DNA from 2 places in the Mesorhizobium sp. B2-3-11 genome. Region 1 is predicted to be linked to the other one. Evidence: predicted binding sites of a transcription regulator. Region 1 holds the regulator's gene; the other holds the start of a gene.
The links. The regulator PhoB, encoded in region 1, activates phosphate uptake and scavenging genes when phosphate is short. The targets are predictions, from matches to a motif close to TGTCATNNANCTGTCAT.

Region 1 (4,693 bases):
TACTGATCCATCGTCGGAACACTGTCAACATCGATTCTGATGGATTTTGAGGTGCCGGGAGCCTTTTTTCGAGTCCCGCAATAAATAAATGACAGCTCCTGCCGCATCTGCCAGTATTCGGCCCATTGCCGGAGAGGTTCGAGGGGGTGTCAAGAACCGCGGCGACGGGGAGGATGTGGGAAGCATGTCGGTCGGAATCCGCCACGACGATCTGCGCCGGCGCAACCGCGCCATGGTGATTGCAGCCGTGCGTCAGGGTGGTCAGCCCTCGCGCACCGAGATCGCCGCCACCACCGGCCTCAGCCACTCGACCATATCGGCGATATCAGCCGACCTGATCGACGAGGGTATCCTGACCGAAGGCAAGCCGAACGAAGCCGGTTCACTGAAACGCGGCCGGCCGCAGGTTGGCCTTGGCCTCAACCCCGAGGCCGCGGCTGTGATGACCGTGGTGCTGTCGCTGAATTTCCTGTCCGTCGCCGTCATCGATTATTCCGGCCAGGTGGTCGCCGAGGAACAGCGACGGCTGGACACGCTGACCATGTCGCGCGAGGCGCTGATCGGCGAATGCACGGCAATAGTGCGGCGGCGCCTCGAGGACCCCGATCTCGACGTCCGCAGTATTGCCCGCATCGCGCTGGCGATCCAGGGCATCACCGACAGCGAGGCGCGTGCGATGCTGTGGTCGCCGATCACGCCGCAGACGAACATTCCCTTCGCCGACATACTTGAAGCCGAGTTCGGCATCCCCGCCACCATGGAGAACGACTGCAACATGATGGCGGTGGCGCTGCGCTGGCGCGACCCCGAACGCTACCGCGACGACTTCATCGCCATCCTGCTCTCGCACGGCATCGGCATGGGCCTGGTGCTGAAGGGCGAGCTGTTCACCGGCACGCATTCATCGGGAGGCGAGTTCGGCCACATGATCCATCGCCCGGGAGGCGCGCTCTGCCGCTGCGGACGGCGCGGCTGCGTCGAGGCCTATGCCGGCAACTACGCCATCTGGCGCAACGCCAGGCAGCTTGGCGAGGACGCCGAACCGGTCGCAGATGTCAGCGATGCGCAGATGCGGACACTCGCCGCGACGGCAAGGGAGAAAGACGGACCGGAGCGCGAAGCCTATCGCAAGGCCGGCGAGGCGCTGGGCTATGGGCTGGGCAGCCTGTTCGCGCTGATCGATCCCGCACCCGTCGCCATGGTCGGCGTCAGCGCCGCCGCCTTCGACCTGATCGAGCCGGCCTTGCGCGAGGCCATCGGCCAGACCGCCGGCGGCCAGCATTCGGAATCGATTTCCTTCGACACCGAGCCGAACGAGCTGCCGCTCATCCGCGAAGGTTGCGCTATGCGCGCATTGACCTTCGTGGACCAGGAGATTTTCGCGCCGGGCGTGCTGGCGAGGCCCGGCGTTCCGGGCAAGAATGTAGCCTGATTTCAGTCTTCGCGGATCGCGTAGCCGGCGCCGCGAATGGTGCGGATCACGTCCGGCATACGGCCGTTGTTGACCGCCTTGCGCAGCCGGCCGACATGCACGTCCACGGTGCGTTCATCGATATAGATCGTCTCGCCCCAGACATTGTCGAGCAGCTGGCTGCGCGAGAACACGCGGCCGGGATGACGCATCATGAATTCGAGCAGCCGGAACTCGGTCGGTCCGAGCCGGATCTCGCTCTTCTTGCGATAGACCCGGTGCGATTCCCGGTCGAGCACGATGTCGCCGACCTTGAGCACGCTGGACAGCACTTCCGGCTTGGCGCGGCGCAGCAGCGCCTTGACCCGGGCCATGAATTCCGGTGTCGAGAACGGCTTGACCAGATAGTCGTCGGCACCGGTCGAGAGGCCGCGCACGCGGTCGCTCTCCTCGCCGCGCGCCGTCAACATGATGATCGGCAGCCTCTCGGTCTCGGGCCGCATTCGCAGGCGCCGACAGAGTTCGATGCCGGAAACCGCCGGCACCATCCAGTCGAGCACCAGGAGGTCGGGCACGTTTTCCTGGAGGCGTATCTCGGCTTCGTCGCCGCGTGTCACCACCTCGACCTGGTAACCCTCGGATTCGAGATTGTAGCGGAGGAGCACACCGAGCGGCTCCTCGTCCTCCACCACCATGATGCGTGGCGCGATCATCGATCGATCATCCCTGCCGTCAAGCCGCCGGCACCGACATCGCCGTCTCGTCCTGCTTCGGACGGTTGGCGGGCAGTTGGGTACCGGTCAGCACATAATATGCATTCTCGGCAATGTTGGTCACGTGGTCGCCGATGCGTTCGAGATTTTTGGCGCAGAACAAAAGATGCGTGCAAGCCGTGATGTTGCGGGGATCCTCCATCATGTAGGTCAGGAGTTCGCGGAACACCGAAGTGTATTTGATGTCGATGCGTTCGTCGTCATTCCTGAGCTTGGCGAGGGCGGCGGCATCGCCTGCCGCGTATTCCTCGACTACCCCCTGCACCTGGATCAGCACCAGCTGCGCCATGGAATCTATCGAGTGCGACAGATCGCGCGGGGTGGCGGTAAGGCCGACGGAGCCGACGCGCTTTGCAATGTTCTTGGCAAGGTCGCCGATGCGTTCGAGATCGCCCGCCATGCGGATGGAGCCGACGACATGACGCAGATCGTCGGCCATCGGCTGGCGCTTGGCGATCAGGGTGATGGCGCGATCGTCGAGTTCGCGCTGGCGCGCGTCCATGATGGCGTCATCGGAGACGACGCGCTGTGCCAGCGCATTGTCGGAATTCAGCAGCGCCTTGGTGGCGCCGCCGACCATCGTGCCGGCAAGATCGCCCATGTCGCTGATCAGCTTGCTGATCTGTCCGAGATCCTCGTCGAAGGCTGCGACTGTGTGTTCGGCCATGATCCTGGTCCTCGTATGCGTGAGATCAGCCGAAGCGGCCGGTGATGTAGTCCTGCGTGCGCTTCTCGCGAGGCGACGTGAAGATCTTCTCGGTCTTGTCGAATTCGACCAGCTCGCCCAGATACATGAAAGCCGTCTGCTTCGAGACCCGCGCGGCCTGCTGCATGTTGTGGGTGACGATGACGATCGTGTAGTCGGCCTGCAACTCGTCGATCAATTCCTCGATCTTGGCGGTCGACAATGGGTCGAGCGCCGAGGCCGGCTCGTCGAGCAGGATGACCTCCGGCTTCACCGCCACGGTGCGGGCGATGCAAAGCCGCTGCTGCTGGCCGCCCGACAGGCTGAGTCCGCTGGCATTGAGCTTGTCCTTGACCTCGTTCCACAGCGCGGCGCGCTTCAGCGCCTGCTCGACACGGCCGTCCATCTCTGCCTTGCCGATCTTCTCATAGAGCCTGACGCCGAAGGCGATGTTCTCATAGATCGACATCGGGAACGGCGTCGGCTTCTGGAACACCATGCCGATCTTGGTGCGCAATAGGTTGAGATCCTGCGAGCGGTCGAGAACGTTCTGGCCGTCGAGCAGCACCTGACCCTCGGCGGTCTGCTTGGGGTAGAGTTCGTAGATGCGGTTGAAGACGCGCAGCAGCGTCGACTTTCCGCAACCCGACGGTCCAATGAAGGCCGTCACGCTGCGCTCGGGCAGCGACAGCGTGATGTCTTTCAGCGCCTTCGACTGGCCGTAGTAGAAATTGAGGTTCTTGACCTCGATCTTCGCCTTGGCGGCCGCCTCGGTGGCAATCGTCATGTCTGGAGACAACATCTGGCTCATTTGTCCTCTCTGCGTCCGGTCAGGCTGCGCGCGAAGATGCTGAGCGCGAGAACCGTCAATGTGATTATGAGTGCGCCGGTCCAGGCCAGTTGCTGCCATTCCTCGTAGGGGCTGAGAGCGAACTGGAAAATGGTGACCGGCAGGCTGGCCATCGGCGCGTTGAGGTTGCTCGACCAGAACTGGTTGTTCAGCGCCGTGAAAAGAAGCGGCGCCGTCTCGCCGGAAATGCGGGCGATGGCCAGCAATATGCCGGTGACGATGCCGGACATCGCCGCGCGGTAGGCCACCGAACGGATCACCACCCAGCGTGGCGCGCCAATCGCCGTGCCGGCCTCGCGCAAGGCGTTCGGCACAAGGTTGAGCATGTCCTCGGTGGTGCGCACCACGACGGGGATGACCAGGATGGCCAGCGCGACGGCGCCGGCGATGGCGGAGAAATGCCCCATCGGCCGCACCATCAATTCGTAGACGAACAGACCAATGATGATCGATGGCGCCGACAGCAGGATGTCGTTGATAAAGCGTACCACGGTGGTGAGTTTCGAAAAGCGGCCGTATTCGGCCATGTAGGTGCCGGCCAGCACGCCGATCGGCGTGCCGACGACGATGCCGATGATGGTCATCACGATGCTGCCGTAGATGGCGTTGAGCAGGCCACCGGCATCACCGGGCGGCGGGGTCATTTCCGTGAACACCGAGAGCGAAACGCCCGACAGACCCTTATAGAGCAGCGCGCCGAGGATCAGCGCCAGCCAGGCAAGGCCGATGCCGGCGGCGATGACGCAGAGCGTCATCATCACGCCGTTCTTGCGCTTGCGGCTCTGGTGAAGCGATGCGGCTGTCGACATCGGTCAGACTCCGGTACGGGCATCGATGCGCATCAGCATGTACCGGGCGATGGCAAGGATGAGGAAGGTGATGACGAACAGGATCAGGCCGAGCGCCACCAGCGAGGAGGTGTAGAGATCGCCGACGGCTTCGGTGAATTCGTTGGCGATGGTTGCCGAGATCGT
Region 2 (4,693 bases), on a different contig from region 1:
GCGGACCGAACAGGCGATCTCCCTGCTGGTACTCTACAAATACTTCGTGCTCTCTGGCCAGATCAAACCTGATGCCGAGGTGTGGCGCTACATAACGGGCTAATGCATGTCGCCCGGAAGTGTCCTCGGTTCCGGGATAACGACATGCATAAAATCAGAAGCTTACAGCAGGTCGGGCGAATCCTGTTCGCCGCGACATGCTGTAGTTGCCGCGGCATCCCCGGCGCGTCTCGTCGAGGCCGGCCATCACGTGTCCGGGCACTGCCGGAATGCGTGCACTAACGATGCGCAACGCTGCGGGAATCATCCCGGCTGTTGTCTGTTTAGTGGCGCTTGTTTTAGACTACGAGAGCGATGGCCACCATACAACGGACGACGGCAAGGGTCTTCTACTACGCGCGAAACGTCATGCGCGATATCGCACCCCAGGCGATCTTCGACGACGGTTGGCGGGCCGCCTGGAACAGGCCAGGCTCTCGAATGAAGCCGTGCGCCGACGGCTGAATCACTACAACAAGCTGCAGAACGATTTTACGCCAAGCCCGGATGCCGTGCGCATCGACAAGATGCCTTTTGAACCGAGCATGTATTATTACGACCTGAAGGAATTTGCCCGCTATTTCGATCCGTCATTGCTCATCGACCTGAAGTTCGGCGACGTCAAAGGCGTGCCCAAGCTGCCGACGCTCGTCAAGGATCGGCCGATCAGCGTCGACAACGGCAACGCTGTCGTTATGAAGTTCAACAAGTTTCGCCACTTCCACATGCCCGTCGACACCGTCGCCTTCGCCGACAACGCCCGGTCGTGGTCTGGCGCGGCGACCTCAACAATCCGATCAGGACACGGTTCCTGGATGTCGCGCGCGGCTTGCCGTTCTGCGACGTCGGTTCGCACAAGCGCAGTGCACCGGCTGAGTACAGCAAGCCTTTCCTCAGCATCAGCCAGCATCTGCGCTATCGCTACATCGTCTCGTTGGAGGGCAATGACGTGGCGACCAACCTCAAATGGATCATGAATTCCAACTCGCTCTGTCTGATGCCGCCGCCGACCTACGAAACATGGTTTGGCGAGAGCCAGCTCGAGGCCAGTGTCCACTATGCGCCGCTCGACCCGGACTTCTCCGATCTCCGTGAAAAGATAGATTATTTCGAGCAGCATCCGGCCGCGGCGGAGCGCATCATCGCCGCGGCCAATGCCTATTGCCGCAAATTTTCCAATGAACGGGACGAGCAGGCGATCTCCCTGCTCGTCCTCTACAAATATTTCGTGCTCAGCGGCCAGATCGAACCCGATCCCGAGCTCTGGCGGTTCATCGGGACCTAGCTCTTGTGCTCGGCCCGACGCCGCTGATCAGATGTCGCTGCGGTCGAGAACCATGTCGGCGGGGCCGAAGCGATCCTTCGCCGTCAGTTGCTGGTGCCAGTAGGGGTAGAGCAGGGGCGGCCGGCTAACGGCGTCGAGGCGCTGGCGTTCCTCGGCGCCGAGCTCCAGGGCGGCGGCCGCGAGATTGTCCTTCAGCTGGACGTCGTTGCGCGCGCCGATCACCAGCGACGAGACGGCAGGGCGGCCGAGCAGCCAGGCAAGCGCCACCTGCGCCGCCGACACACCACGATCCTTGCCAATGTCGACCAGCAGATCGACGATCCGCCACAGCCGGTCCTCGTCGCGGATCGGCGGCTCGGACCAGCCGGCGAGCTGGCGGGCGGTCGGGCTGTCGCGGCGGTATTTGCCCGACAGCAGGCCGCCGGCGAGCGGGCTCCAGACCAGCACGCCCAGCCCCTGGTCGACCGAGATCGGCAGCAGCTCGTACTCGGCCTCGCGCGCTTCCAGCGTGTAGTGGATCTGCTGGGTGACGAAGCGTTGCTGGTGGCGGCTGTCGCTGATGGAAAGCGCCTTCATCACCTGCCAGCCCGAATAGTTGGAGCAGCCGATGTAGCGCACCTTGCCCTGGCTGACCAAAGTGTCGAGCGCGGCAACGGTTTCCTCGAGCGGGGTGAGGCCGTCCCACTGGTGGACGAAATAGATGTCGATGACATCGGTCTTCAACCGCTTCAGGCTTCTCTCGCATTCGCGGATCAGATGGTGGCGCGACAGGCCTTCGTCGTTCGGGCCCTTGCCGATCCGCATCCGCACCTTGGACGCGATCAGCACATCGTTCTTGCGCTTGCCGCCGAGCGCTTCGCCTATGATCTCTTCAGACAGGCCGTTCGAATAGACGTTGGCGGTGTCGATGAGGTTGATGCCGGCGTCAATGCACATATCGATCATCCGCTTGGCTTCGGCGAGATCGCTGTTGCCGACCGCGGCGAAGGGCCCGGAGCCGCCGAAGGTCATGGTGCCAAGCGTCAGTGTCGAAACCTTCAGGCCCGAACGGCCAAGGGTGCGGTATTCCATGTCAGATCCTCACGATTTTGTTGAAGGGGCGTGCCGCCAAGGGGCAGGCCTGGAACGCGACCGCGGATTTGTAGGACAATTCGGCCGGCTTGTCGCCGTAGAACGACATTGGATCGATCACACATCGCCGAATCCGCCGTGGCGGCAATCGCGCCCGGGCTGCAATAAAACCGTCACCGCCGGCCTATATTGAAGTCGGCTCAGGTGTTTCCATTCTTGGCCGCTGGCCAGAAATTGGGGCGCCAGTGGTAACCGACAGGGCTTGCAAGCGGAGCAGCTGATATGACCGAGCTAAAAAAGAATTCCCCTGCCAAGGACTGGCTCGAAGCCGAGCTCGCCGACACGCTTGACGAAGATTATGAGCTCGAAATGTCGGAGCCCGCGCTGTCGATGGAGATCGCCAAGATCTACAAGAACTCGCATCCGCCTTCGATCGATCGCATGCAATATTTTCGCGACCTGATCAGCTTGCAGTCCGAATTGATCAAGCTGCAATCCTGGGTCGCCTATCACAAGAAGAAACTGGTGGTGATTTTCGAGGGCCGCGATTCCGCCGGCAAGGGCGGCGTCATCAAGCGCATCACCCAGCGGCTCAATCCGCGCATCTGCCGCGTCGTGGCGCTTCCGGCGCCGACTGAACGCGAGAAGTCGCAATGGTATTTCCAGCGCTATGTCCCGCATTTGCCGGCAGGCGGCGAGATCGTGTTGCTCGACCGCTCCTGGTATAACCGCTCCGGCGTCGAACGGGTAATGGGTTTTGCCAACCCCGAGCAGGTGGAGGAGTTCTTCCATGACGTGCCGGAGTTCGAGCGCATGCTGGTGCGCTCGGGCATCACCGTGGTCAAATACTGGTTCTCGATCACCGACGAAGAACAGCAGATGCGCTTCCTGATGCGCATCCATGATCCGATGAAGCAGTGGAAGCTGTCGCCGATGGACCTGCAGTCACGTGTGCGCTGGGAACAGTACACCAAGGCCAAGGAGGAGACTTTCGCCCGCACCAACATCCCCGAAGCGCCCTGGTTCATCGTCGAGGGCAACGACAAGAAGCGCGCGCGCCTGAACTGCATCGATCATCTGCTGAAGCAGCTGCCGTACGAAGACGTGCCGCACGAGGAGATCACCCTGCCGGAGCGCGTCTTCAACCCCGAATACGAACGCCAGGTCCTGCCGCGCGAACTTTACGTGCCGGAGAAATATTGAGAAACCTTTCCGTCTCCCGTTTCACGGGGAGAAGGTGCCCGAAGGGCGGATGAGAGGGGCGCAGGGCTAACTGGTTAGACCGCCATTCGCAGGACTACGCCAGCATCATCTTCGTTCGGCAGCACCGCCCCTCATTGTCCTGCCGGACCTTTCTCCTGGTATAGTGACGGGGAGAAAGGAGCTGCGCCAAAAGGTCTCGGACTAAGCCCTGTTGATGACCACGTGTGTGGCAAGTGCCGTTGCCGCCTGTTCGGTGCACTGATAACCAAGGTTGGGCATGTCGAGGCCGGCAAAAAGGTTTTCGCCCTTGCCCAGCAGCACCGGTGAGATTGCCAGGTGCATCTCGTCGATCAGCCGCTCCTGGAGATATTGCCGGATGGTGGAGACGCCGCCGCCGACCCGCACGTCCTTGCCGCTGGCCGCTGATTTTGCCCGCTCTAGCGCCGAATGGATCCCGCCGGTGACGAAATGGAAAATTGTTCCGCCTTCCATCGTGATGGGCGCCCGCTCGTGGTGGGTCAGCACGAACACCGGCACATGATAGGGCGGATTGTCGCCCCACCAGCCCTTCCACTTGTCGTCAGGCCATTCACCCCGGATCGGGCCGAACATATTGCGGCCGAGGATCCAGGCGCCGAGGTTCTCGAAGCTGCGCGCCGCAAAGTCCTCGTCGACGCCTGTCTCGCCGCCTTCCTCGCCAAACATCTTGCGGAAGGTGCGGGTGCTGAAAGCCCATTTGTGCAGGGCCATTCCGCCGACGCCGAGCGGATTTTCCAGACTCTGATCGGGCCCGGCGCCGTAGCCGTCGAGGGACAGGCTGAAAGCGTTGACGCGAAGCTTGGACATGAAGACCTCCTCGGTAACCAGTTGTATTTTGCAAGTGGTTTTCTTTTAGCAAACTGATTGTGAATTGCAAGCAGTATTTTTCGGATCGAAAGACATCTATCCAGACCTTTGCACCAAGCGATGTCCAGACTGTTGTAGCGGTCGGCTCGGACGGCCAGTGGCGGCCGTCGAGTCAGCCGCGATATCAACTCATTCGCCTGTAAATTTCACGAAACGGATGTGGTGCCCGCATTGGCGAGGCCCGACCCC

Region 2: ppk2 (polyphosphate kinase 2) is a predicted target of PhoB. The motif match lies at 2,556-2,572, and genes of this name have one in related genera.

Annotation. Positions count from the first base shown of each region.
Region 1 is NZ_VFVS01000004.1:89,699-94,391, forward strand. Features, by position in the region: gene FJ960_RS07695 (ROK family protein) at 185-1,432, shown strand; gene phoB (phosphate regulon transcriptional regulator PhoB) at 1,435-2,124, opposite strand; gene phoU (phosphate signaling complex protein PhoU) at 2,144-2,851, opposite strand; gene pstB (phosphate ABC transporter ATP-binding protein PstB) at 2,877-3,680, opposite strand; gene pstA (phosphate ABC transporter permease PstA) at 3,677-4,528, opposite strand; gene pstC (phosphate ABC transporter permease subunit PstC) at 4,532-4,693, opposite strand, start outside.
Region 2 is NZ_VFVS01000010.1:179,461-184,153, reverse strand. Features, by position in the region: gene FJ960_RS16125 (glycosyl transferase family 90) at 1-103, shown strand, start outside; partial or broken gene FJ960_RS16120 (glycosyl transferase family 90) at 355-1,324, shown strand; gene FJ960_RS16115 (aldo/keto reductase) at 1,352-2,395, opposite strand; gene ppk2 (polyphosphate kinase 2) at 2,678-3,598, shown strand; gene FJ960_RS16105 (dihydrofolate reductase family protein) at 3,800-4,444, opposite strand.